One region of the Planctobacterium sp. AWH2_060 genome, then DNA from elsewhere that is predicted to be linked to it. Evidence: riboswitches for the same ligand, from Rfam matches in the RefSeq annotation. Region 1 holds a riboswitch; the other holds the start of a gene.
What was found. A riboswitch is a leader RNA that binds a small molecule or an ion and turns the genes downstream of it on or off. The one in region 1 is predicted to bind thiamine pyrophosphate.
Positions count from the first base shown of each region.

Region 1 (5,997 bases):
GCCAGGTCACGGCCGCCTTGCAGACTATACAAGGTTGAGAGCTGGTCGTTGTTATAACTGACGCTGACTAAGGCATCCAGTGTTTGCGGCGATATTGCGGTATAGCCGGTATCTTCTTTTGGTGGTAAGACAGGCAAAGGGCTCCGCTGATTTCTATTGAGATTGCGATTCTGCCGTTCCAGGCGACGCTGAATGGGAAGGGGTTGTTTCGGCGCTAAAACCACCATCAGGTCAATAAAATCAAAACTCATCTTGATTTCAAACCACACTGAAAGGGTGTCGGCGTCAATGTAAATTTCGTCTTCAGTTAACTCGTAGGCGTCATCAGGAACCAGGTAAGTTTCTTCATTAATGGTGACCCATAACTCGTTTTGATCCGCCCGGGACAGGGCAAAGTGATTGTTTTCAGCGACATACCATCCTTCAGCTTTGAAAGGCTTGTTCTGAATTTCAATCGGGAAGTCTAAAATTTCAACAAAACTGCTTAATGCAAACCTGACATTGGAACTATTCTTTTTGGCGAACATTTCCCCAAACAGGTAATCACCAATTTGCGTAGTGACAAAGAGTTCTTCTCCCTCGACAAATCGTTCATTGCCGGTTGTGTCATCCCTCAGCTGCACAGTAACCATGGCGTCATATTTAGTCTGAATGTTGTTTACCAGGGTGCGAAATTTTTGTGATTGATAGAAGCCTGGCTCTTGCTTCTGCTCTGAAGCAACTGCATTGGTGATGCAAAATGTTAAGCCGAACATTATCAGGGTACGCATTAAAAGGTGACTCAATGACTCGCTAATTAATTGATAATTATATTTTTAATAATTAGAGCGTGTTGACCTTAGCTTGACGATACTTGTTCTACATAATCGTGCTCTGGTCGGTCACAAGTGAATTCGGGCTGGATAAGGTGCGAGAACTGGTCTCGCACCCGAATCACTTAGTATGAAACCGTAATAGCATAACTGCCGGTATACGTTTCATCGATGTACGAAGTGGTATTTGCACCCGTTGCATCTTCAGTGTTTAGTATTGCTCCAAAGGCAAACTGAGCCGCACCGCCGGCATCAGTAGTTATGGTGCCAGCATCAGAAGATACAGTAATGTCTGTACCATTGGCGTTATCGTAGAGATCCGCGCCAGTAATGGTGAATGTGCCGTTTGAAGGTGGTGCTGAAGGCGCCGAAAGTGTCACTGAATCATCGGCTGGAACAGAGATGGTTAATGTTGTAAAGGCCGCTGCACCAGAGATATCAAAGATAGCAGGCTGACCCGCTGTGATGATAGTTGCTGAAGCATCTCTATCACCGGCGTCAGTATCAGTCGTACCCGTAGAGCCTGAAGTAGGTGTACTGCCGTTTGCAAAAACAGTCACCTGTGCCTGAACGGTACCATCTAATGTTGCATCAGTATCCTGTTCACCCTGTACCGTAATAGTACCGAAGTTAAGCGCTTGCGATTCTGCTAAAGTAAATGAGTTTTGAATGGTTACTGAAGCAGTAGAGTTTGCTGTTTCCTGAGCATTCACACTTCCTACCAAAGAAGCTAACACCAAGCATGATATTGCTGTTTTTGTACTCAACATTTTCATCTATATTTCCTCGATTTCATCAGATTTGAACTCTCCCTGTTCACATGTATAAGGTACACGGAGAGGTGTGTAGCTCTTGGGCGAAAAGAGCATTTTCTGGCTTTTTCGCCTAATAGCTCAGTTATGTATCGACGCTGTAAAGTCCATTTTTAGGCTAACAGTTCATCTTTTAGCAAAAAAATGCTGCAAAATTCAATAAATAAGGAGATTTTAAATAAAATAGGTATGAAAATTGCCCATGAGTTCGGCATCATAAATTAGCTTCATAAAAAAATGGCTGGTATCCCACTGATTCAGTGTTACCATGCGCTTGCAAATTATGATGCAGAGTACAAATTCTGATCATTTTTGTGCAGCCAGGGGGTGCAAAAAAGCGCTGAGATTGATTTGCTTGCAAATCAAAACCCCAGACCTGATCCGGATAATACCGGCGTAGGGATGGTACAACATATATTGTTTCTCATCATATAGCCGAAATGCCGGATCTTTTCATGTTTAAACAGGAAGAGATCCTACCGTGAATACATTTTTTAAAACGTCATTAGTCAGTTTAGCCGTTGCCGCATCGACAGGGCCTTCAGCCTGGGCACAGGACGCTGACCTCTTATCCAAATCTATTGAACATATTGTTATTACCTCTGACTTTCGCGGATTATCTGAAAACGAACTTCCAGCCAGTACCAGCATTTTATCTGCGCAAGATATTGAACAACGTCAGGCGCAGTTTTTAAGTGAGATGTTAGACAGTGCACCAAACGTGAATTTTAATAGTGGTGCCGGTAGAGCCCGTTTTGTGCAAATTCGCGGTATTGGTGAGCGCAGCCAATTCACTGAACCCTATAATCCATCGGTAGGTTTTTTCGTAGATGATCTGGACTTTTCAGGCACTATGGCGATTGCAACTTTATTTGATGTTGAACAGGTGGAAGTGCTAAAAGGCCCTCAGGGTACTGCTTTCGGCTCTTCTTCACTGGCGGGCGTCATCAAGTTAAAAACCTTCGACCCGGATGGAATCGAGAGCGGCAAAGCCAGTGTCTCGGTAGCGCAAAAAGACAGCTACAATCTGGCTGCTGCTTATGGCAACGCTATTAACGAGCAGTGGCAATATCGCGCCGCAGTGCAGCATTACGTCAGCGATGGTTACATACGCAATGATTATCTGGATCGCGACGACACCGATAATGTTGATGAGTTTTCTTCACGCCTGAAAGTGCGCTATTTGCCAACCGACGATATTACCCTTGATTTCGCGCTGCATTATTACGATGTAGACAATGGCTATGATGCCTTTTCTTTGGATAACATTCGCACCACGATTTCGGATGAACCTGGGTTTGATCGACAGGAAACCGTGGCATTCAGCACTAAACTGCAATGGAAAATGGACAAGGTGACTCTGGAAACAACATTGGCTACCAGCGACTCTGATTTAGACTACGGCTATGATGAAGACTGGACCTATGTTGGTTTTCATCCCTGGGAATATTCATCTACCGATCATTACTTCAGAGAGCGCGACACCGATAGTCTGGATTTGAGACTGATGTCCGCAGAGCCTTTAAATTTCTCTGGTATTGAAACCGATTGGGTAGTGGGCCTTTACTTCAAGTCTACTGATGAGGATTTGCTAAGAGAATATACTTATGCGGACACTGACTTCAGCAGTGATTATGCTTTGGATAACAAAGCTATCTATGGTGAAATTTACCCTCAGTTGACTGACAAGTTAACCCTGACCCTGGGTTTAAGACTTGAAGAGGCCAGCATTGATTACAGTGATAACGCCGGTTTTGTCGATAGCAAAGACGATACCTTTGTAGGTGGACGCGCTGTACTGGATTACCAGTTAACTAAAGATGTAATGTCCTACATCAGTGTTAATCGCGGCTACAAGTTAGGCGGTTTTAATACCGACCCTCGGGTGCCTCAGGAAGATATCTACTTCGAAGGTGAATACACCTGGAACTATGAGTTCGGTGCCAAGCAATACTTTGATGATGCCGCATATGTGGGCTTTTCACTCTTCTACATGGAACGAGAAAACACCCAAATTAGTGACTTTGTAGTTGAACCCAACACCGACAACAATGCGGTGAGCTTTGTTGATGTTATTGCTAATGCCGATATTGGTAAGAACTTCGGTCTGGAAGTTGAAAGTTACTACCAATTGACGGAAAATTTTGAGATTTTCTCGAACTTGGGACTTCTGGATGCCAGTTTTGAAGGGTATACCAACGCGAAAGGTGAATACATCGATGAGCAGGACCAGGCGCAATCTCCTAGCTATATGTATAATATAGGCTTTAATCTGGACTTTGCTGAACACTGGCGTTTAACGGTAGAAGCGGATGGCAAAGCCAGCTATCGATTTTCTGACGGTCATGAAGTGGAGTCGGGCGATTATACCTTGTGGCACTTTAATTTAACCCGCGATTGGCAGGACTGGACACTGTCCATCTGGGGTAAAAACATTTTCAACAAAGAGGTATTTGTCAGAGGGTTTGGTGGTTTCAGTAATGATCCGCGTGACTTTTACGAAACCCCGGAACCCTATCTGCAGTTTGGCAACGGGCGTCAGTTGGGCGTCACAGTCGATTATCGTTTTTAAGGAGGCGTCATGAATATTTCAGTGGAAGTCAGTTTGTACCCATTGGCCGATGGTTATCTGGAAATCATTAAAGCCACGGTAGAGCGGCTGGCTCAGGCACAACAGGTGATGGTTAAAACCAATGCCATGAGCACACAAATGACAGGGGAATTTAATGCGGTTATGGCCGTGTTGAAATCCGAAATACTGCAAACCTTTCAGGAAACCAATAAGGCGGTGTTTGTCTGTAAATTTTTAAACAGTGATCTCGAATTGTGATGGAGCTGCTTTGGCAACAGCTAATAGCGCAGTCTTTTGCGGAAGTTGTGGCGGTGCTGTGCTCGTTGTTATATGTGCATTTTGCTGCCAGACAACAGCTCTGGTGCTGGCCATTTGCTTTGGCCAGCACGGCGCTTTACACCTGGATTTTTTGGGAAACCAGTTTGTTTTTTCAGTCAGTACTCAATGCCTGGTACTTGCTAATGGCTGTCTATGGTTGGTTGACCTGGCGGAAGATGGATCAAACCGAGCCTAATCAGGTTCAACGGTGGGGCCTAACCCGCAATATTGAAGTCATGTTAGGCTTGTTCTGGGTGTCGGTATTGTTATTTCAGATAGTACAGTTTCTCAGTTCCGAAGCCATCCTGTTCCTGGATGTGGCCATAGCGGTATACAGTGCTTTTGTCACCTATATGCTGACCCAGAAAATACTGGAAAATTGGTTGTACTGGTTTTTCATAAATAGCTTTACTGCCTGGTTGTGTTTTCAACAGGAGTTGTTCCTGACCACGGTTTTATTTTTAATTTATGTTGTGTTTTCGGTAAAAGGTTATCTAAACTGGCGGTTAGAAGACAGGGTTGTTAGCTAACGAAATTAGCAAAGGGTACGGATTCTGACAATAAACCACTTAAGCGGATAACAATAAGAATATAAGCATGCTGATTGATATTGCCACCCATCCCGTTACCGAAATATTGGCAATATGCTGTTTTTTGACCTACGTGGTGTTAAGTGCCAAAGGCCTTATTTTGTGTTGGGCAGCGGGGTTTCTCACCTCATTTCTTTACACCTTCATTTTAATCGGCGCTCACTTACCCGGCCAGGTGGTGTTAAATATATTATTTATGTTGATGTCTGTTTGGGGTTGGTCCAACTGGCTGGAAGAAAAAAAGCCCGATGGCATCAGTGTTTTTACTTATTCAGATAAACGTAAGTTGTTAATCTCAAGCATTATTGTAGGGCTATTTGCCTGTGGTATCAGTTTGTTGCTGCCGTCTTATTTTGAGAGCGGCAAACCCACTATTGAAGCCATTGTGATTGCATTTAGCATCTATGCCACCATCCTGACGATTTATCGTAAGATAGAAAGCTGGTTATACTGGATAGCACTGAATGCGGCTAATGGCGTACTCTTTTATGACGAACAATTATGGCAAACCTCCATCATGTACCTTGGCGTTGCAATCATTTCTGTATGGGGATTCTTTAACTGGCGTTCTTACCGTCAAATTGATGAGCGTGCAGTGACAAGTTAATGTCAGTTTCTGCTATTACAAAATTTCTGGAAAATGCCCTCAATACCAGCAAATTCCAATTAGTTCCTTACGCTTCCCATGGTACCAATCTGCACTACCGTGTAGATACGCAGCAAACATGGTTCCTTAAAGTATTTCAAACCAACCAATTGCAGGTGGTTTCCAGACCGAAACAATTCTTTCTGCAACGCCAAATAGCTGCACAAAATCTGGCACCAAAACCTGAAGCATTGTCAGATTGCGAGTCCTTTTGGCTGGAAGAGTGGGTGGGGGAGCAGCGAGAAAA
Region 1 is NZ_JBSWTG010000001.1:19,856-25,852, forward strand. Features, by position in the region: gene ACXAD8_RS00080 (hypothetical protein) at 1-770, opposite strand, end outside; gene ACXAD8_RS00085 (hypothetical protein) at 938-1,588, opposite strand; TPP riboswitch at 1,938-2,044, shown strand; gene ACXAD8_RS00090 (TonB-dependent receptor) at 2,106-4,196, shown strand; gene ACXAD8_RS00095 (YkoF family thiamine/hydroxymethylpyrimidine-binding protein) at 4,206-4,454, shown strand; gene pnuC (nicotinamide riboside transporter PnuC) at 4,454-5,044, shown strand; gene pnuC (nicotinamide riboside transporter PnuC) at 5,112-5,711, shown strand; gene ACXAD8_RS00110 (phosphotransferase) at 5,711-5,997, shown strand, end outside.

Region 2 (5,997 bases), 3.5 Mb from region 1:
ATGATGTGCAAACGCCGGTCGCAAACCTGTGCGGGCACTGTGTATACGAGCTTCGGCAAACCCCGGATGCAAAGCATAGGCAGCGGATAACAACTCCATACTGGACTGCAAGCTAATGGGGGAATCATCCTGACTGTCTATTTCTGTAGCACCAATAACGAACTGCTGCTCAGGCTTAGGCGCAATATACAGGGGATATTTGGGGTGCATAAAACGCACCGGCCGGGTCAGATGAACTTCCGGGGCAGACACGCGAATAATCTCTCCGCGCACGCCTCGCAGGTTGCGTTGCGCTGCTTCCTGTTGTTTTGTGTTTGCACCGAATACGGGATTGGGAGTCAGAGCCAGGGTATTTCGGGCACCTAACCCGCGACAATCCAGCACAGCATCAAACTCTTGCCCCGCTAGACGTCCTTTGGTCCACTCTGTTGCCCATTGTGCTCCCGATAAGGAATCAACCGGCGTTTGCCAGTGCATTGTCACCCCAGCTCTTTGACAGGCCTGCAAGCTGGCACGATAAAAACTGCGATTGTCTAACTGCCCCTCACCGGATAACCACAATGCCCGTCGAAAATGAGCGGGCAGATCTGGCTCCAGCTCAGCAATCGCCAACCTGTCTAACCAAGGATTGGGTTCTGACTGACAGCGGCCTGTGCGCTGCTGAAATTCCGCAAGCAGTGCATCATCAGCATGATGAGACACCACTAAAGTGCCGGTTTGCTGCAACCACACAGCTTTAGGTAACTGGGCCAAAAGCTGCGGCCAGAGCGCCATTGACTCTTTACCTAAAGACAACAAACGCGGCTCAGCACAATGTACCGCTTCCGCCAATGGTGCCAACATGGCCGCCGCTACTGCACCTGCCCCTTGCGGCATGTCCGGATCATCAGCACTGAACACTGTAATCCTGGCACGCCCGAGAAGCTGCAGTGCACACAAACGCCCCAACAAGCCAAACCCTAATATTGCAATATGCATGGTTTATTTCACCGGATGATAAAGCTCACTACCAGAGGATTTAAATTCAGCGGATTTTTGTTGCATTTCGGCCTCAATATCCAGCATCTGAATCTCAATCACTTCATCGCCCAACTCCGCTGCGTAATCGCGTACATCCTGAGAAATCTTCATTGAGCAGAATTTGGGACCACACATGGAACAAAAATGCGCCACCTTGCCAGACTCCTGCGGCAGAGTCTGATCGTGGTATTCTCGTGCTCGTTCCGGATCTAAACTGAGATTAAATTGATCGTGCCAGCGAAACTCAAAACGCGCTTTAGATAAGGCATCGTCGCGAATTTGCGCACCTGGGTGGCCTTTTGCCAGATCGGCAGCATGGGCAGCTATCTTGTAAGTAATTAGCCCTTCTTTTACATCCTGTTTATCCGGTAACCCCAAATGCTCCTTGGGTGTCACGTAGCACAACATCGCTGTGCCGTACCAACCAATCTGCGCCGCGCCAATGGCCGAGGTGATGTGGTCATAGCCAGGCGCAATATCGGTGGTCAGTGGGCCAAGGGTGTAAAATGGCGCTTCGTGACACAAATTGAGCTGTTCATCCATGTTGTGCTTTATCAGTTGCATGGGTACATGTCCTGGCCCTTCCACGATAGTCTGCACATCGTATTGCCAGGCTATTTTAGTAAGTTCGCCTAAGGTGGATAATTCTGCCATCTGCGCAGCGTCATTGGCATCGGCAATCGAACCAGGCCGCAAGCCATCACCCAGGGAAAAGCTGACGTCATACTGCTGCATGATCTGACAGATTTCTTCAAAGTGAGTGTAGAGAAAGTTTTCTTTGTGATGGGCCAGGCACCACTTCGCCATAATAGAGCCGCCACGAGAAACAATGCCCGTCACCCGTTTCGCTGTTAAAGGCACATAGCGCAACAAAACACCGGCGTGAATTGTAAAGTAATCAACGCCTTGCTCTGCCTGCTCAATCAGGGTATCGCGATAGATTTCCCAGGTGAGGTCTTCAGCCACTCCATTCACTTTTTCCAGCGCCTGATACAGGGGAACTGTGCCGATAGGCACAGGACTGTTGCGAATAATCCACTCGCGGGTTTCGTGGATATAACGACCGGTGGACAAATCCATCACGGTATCTGCGCCCCAACGAGTGGACCACACCAGCTTTTCCACTTCTTCTTCAATGGAAGAGGTCACCGAGGAATTTCCAATATTGGCATTCACCTTTACCAGAAAGTTGCGACCTATGATCATAGGCTCGCTTTCCGGATGGTTGATATTACAGGGCAGTACTGCCCTTCCGCGGGCGATTTCCTGACGCACAAATTCCGGGGTGATTTGTTCGGGAATACTGGCTCCAAAAGACTCGCCTTTTTGTTGCGCAGCGCGTATCTCATCGGCCAGTTTGGTTCTGCCCATGTTCTCCCGAATCGCTACGTATTCCATTTCCGGGGTAATGATGCCCTTTCTGGCATAGTGCATTTGGGTGACATTGGCTCCGGGTTTGGCTCTGCGAATAGCGGGTAAATGCTCAAAACGAATGTGATCCAATCCTTCATCCGCCAGCCTTTGCTGAGAAAATCCGGCGCTGGGTGCAGGTAACGTTTCGCAGTCCTGTCGCTGGGCAATCCAGGCTTCCCTGAGCCTTGGCAAGCCGAGGCGCACATCAATTTCAGCGTCAGGTTCACCGTAGGCACCGGAGGTATCGTAAACCCGTACTGGTGCATTCGGCTCATATTGTGGATTTTCTTCGCTACCACCGATAAGACTGTCGGCCAGTTGAATTTCCCGCATGCCCACGCGCACATCGGGTTGCGAGCCAGTTACATAAATCTTTTTGGAATTGGGATAATCATAGCCGCGCAATTGTTGAATAAACTCTTCGGCTTCAGCGCGGCGCTGGCGAGCATTTTTTGTATTGGTTGTCATGATAAGACCTCTTTGTGTTAAATCGGTCTTGTCAGAAATAAGAAGAAGCTGGACAGGAAGCCGCCACAACCGTCCCGGAAAGTACCTGAATTGGATTATTCCTGGATTTTGAGGCTTGCTTTCTTGTTTCCTACGCAAGTATTAACTTGGTCAGGTTCACGGATCCCGCAACTGCGATCTCAGCCAAAATTTTTCAATTGTGGGCTTCACCCATCACTGAAAAATCCGGCACTCCGACAAGAAGTATAAATTTCCCTTTTAACTTACTTTAGCGCTAAGCGCTGTGTCAATATGGATTTTAAGAAGTTCTGCTTAAGCGCTATCACTTATTTAGTTTCCGGCTTTGCCAGCCAGAGCTTCGACGGCAACTTAAGCATGCCGGTGGTGAGCGCCACACCCAATAAAATGGTCGCTGCCCCCAGCAAAATAGTTTGGGTAACCTGCTCATCGATAAACCACCAGCCCCAAATAAAGGCAAACAGCGGCACCAGATAGGTTACCGATAGAGCTTTGCTGACTCCCTCGCGGGATAAAATACGAAAATACAGAATATAGGCTACGCCGGTACAGGCGATGCCCAGGCAAATCACATCCCGCCAGGCGCTGACTGACGGCATCACATCTGGCCAAGTGATGACGCCAGGTACAATCAACATCAAAGAGGCATAAACCTGACTGCCGGTAGCCACCGCCAGCGGTTTCATTCCCGCTGCATAGAGCTTGGAATAGCAAGCGGCAAAGCCATAGCAAGTGGAAGCAAACAAGGCCCCCATAATGGGCAGCAGCAACATAGCGTCATCGGAAATCTTTTCTGACATCAGGATGAACACCCCAGTGAAGCCCACCACTAAACCAAAGATGGTGGCTGGCGCTATTTTGTCTTTTAGCCACAGCCAGGCCACCAGCGCACCGAACATGGGCGCGGTGGAATTCAGGGTAGCGGTTAGCCCGGCTTCCAGCGACAGTGTGGCCCAGGCGAATAAGGTAAAAGGCATGGCGGTATTGGTTAATCCCAGCACCACCAAATGTCGCCAATGAGTGCGAATTTGCTGCATTTCATGACGGCGAATAAAGGCCATCAGCACCAGTAAAAACACAGCCGCAATCGAAGCCCGAAACAGGATCAAAGAAAAGGCACCAAACTCTGGCGATGCTGTGCGCATAAACAAAAATGACGCGCCCCACAGCGCGCCGAGGATCAAAAGCTCCAGATAAGATTTAGCCTGCATATTACTGTCCTGTTACTCATCCCAGAAAGAGGGTTGCTTCGCGCTATTTTGCCCTGATTCTAGTTGTAGCAACCATGCTTTTCTGGACAATCCCCCTGCATAACCGGTCAATTTACCGTTTTTACCGATAACCCGATGACAAGGCACCACAATACTCAGCGGATTTTTACCATTGGCCGCTCCCACAGCCCGAACCGCTTTGCTGTCACCCAGTTGTTGCGCGATATCCAGATAACTACAGGTTTCGCCATATGGCACGGTTAACAGCGCCTGCCAAACCTTGCTCTGAAAATCGGTGCCCTCGGGGGCCAGTGGCAAATCAAATACGCTGCGCTCACCGGCAAAGTACTGCTCAAGCTGTTGTTTTGCTTCTGTTAATACCGTCTCTGACGATGCCCCATGCTCGGGTTCCTGCACAAACAGAATATGGCGCAATTTCCCATCGCTTGCAGCGATCTCCAGCCATCCCAATGGCGTCTTCAGATAATCATAAATGCGGTTAGTTTTGCTGTTCATTATGCTTTGTCCCATAACTGGAAAGTGAGATAACTGCGCCAGGGAGCAGCGGCATCGGTATTCAGGGAATACTGTTTAATCTGATGTTTTATTACCAAATCGGTACCCAGCCAGATATCTGGCTCAGACAGCCCACGCATTTTGGCGTAGGCAATAGTCCAGGGCCCAATCCCTTTAATCTGTAACCATTCATCGGGCGAGGTATGCTCACCTTGCTCATGAATAAATTTCGCCAGCGCTTTTAAGGCATTTTTTCTGGCTTGCGGCATCCTGAAAAATTCCAGGTCACTGTTGGCCACTGCTTCCGGCGTAGGAAACAAGCGGTTAACAGCGACGCCTTCCGAGCCAGCCTCAGGCCTGACAGGCTCGCCTAACTCTTCAGTGAGCTGTGCCACTTTATTTACTGCGGCTTTAACCGACACCTGTTGCCCTAACACTGCCCGGCATCCCGCTTCAAACAAAGACCAGACTCCCGGAATACGTATGCCAACAGTTAACTGCTGCTCAGTTAAACCGGTATTGAGTAATGCCTGTTGCACCAAATTGTGATCCGCTTCCAAATCCAGAATGCGTTTGATGTTTTGCAGAACGCCCCGCAATTCACTATAACTCGCCATGTTCAGAGTTACGCGAAAGCGAAACCGTTCAGGCTCGATTTCTGCTTTGAAATAACCTTTTTGGCCCAGCCAATTAAAACTGCGGGCATAGCTGGTTTCGGTAACCTCTTCCATTCCCGGCACAGCCCGAACACCCCAGAAATCCCTTACCTGACGCCAGCAATAATCCGGTGTGTACGACAGATACAATTGCAATTGCCCGGCAGATTCGGCTTGTTTCAGGCGAATTTGCGAAGGTGTCAATTGCATGGCTTGTTTCATATTCTGTTGCAATCGTCTGGCTGACTGAAAGCCTGCGGTGACCGCTACCTGTTCCACCGTTAAATTGGTTTCGTGCAACAGCTTTTTGGCGAACAACAGTTGCTCGGTTAGTTGGAACTGTTTTGGCGATACTCCTAAATGCTGACGAAACAGCTTGCGTAAATACCCATCAGATATGCCCAATCTGTCAGCTACCTGTTGCAAATCGGATTCCGGGCATTCCCGCAATATCCGCATGGCGCGGGCCACGGTAGTTTCTACGCCCATCCAGGCAAAGGAGCTGGGAGCGCTATCCGGTCGGCAACGCAAACAGGGCCGATAGCCCTGACTTAGCGCCTGGGCAGCATGGGCGTAATATTCGACATTTTCTTCTTTGGGTAAATTAGCCGGACAAATATTACGGCAAAAAATACCTGTGGTTTTCACAGCCACAAAAAAGCGACCGTCAAAGCGCCTGTCACGACTCATTCTGG
Region 2 is NZ_JBSWTG010000001.1:3,495,079-3,501,075, forward strand. Features, by position in the region: gene ACXAD8_RS14890 (FAD-dependent oxidoreductase) at 1-978, opposite strand, end outside; gene thiC (phosphomethylpyrimidine synthase ThiC) at 982-2,901, opposite strand; TPP riboswitch at 3,012-3,147, opposite strand; gene ACXAD8_RS14900 (DMT family transporter) at 3,228-4,130, opposite strand; gene ACXAD8_RS14905 (methylated-DNA--[protein]-cysteine S-methyltransferase) at 4,143-4,646, opposite strand; gene ACXAD8_RS14910 (Ada metal-binding domain-containing protein) at 4,646-5,997, opposite strand, start outside.
Region 2: linked by a shared signal. The riboswitch ahead of thiC (phosphomethylpyrimidine synthase ThiC) and the one ahead of ACXAD8_RS00090 (TonB-dependent receptor) in region 1 are both predicted to bind thiamine pyrophosphate.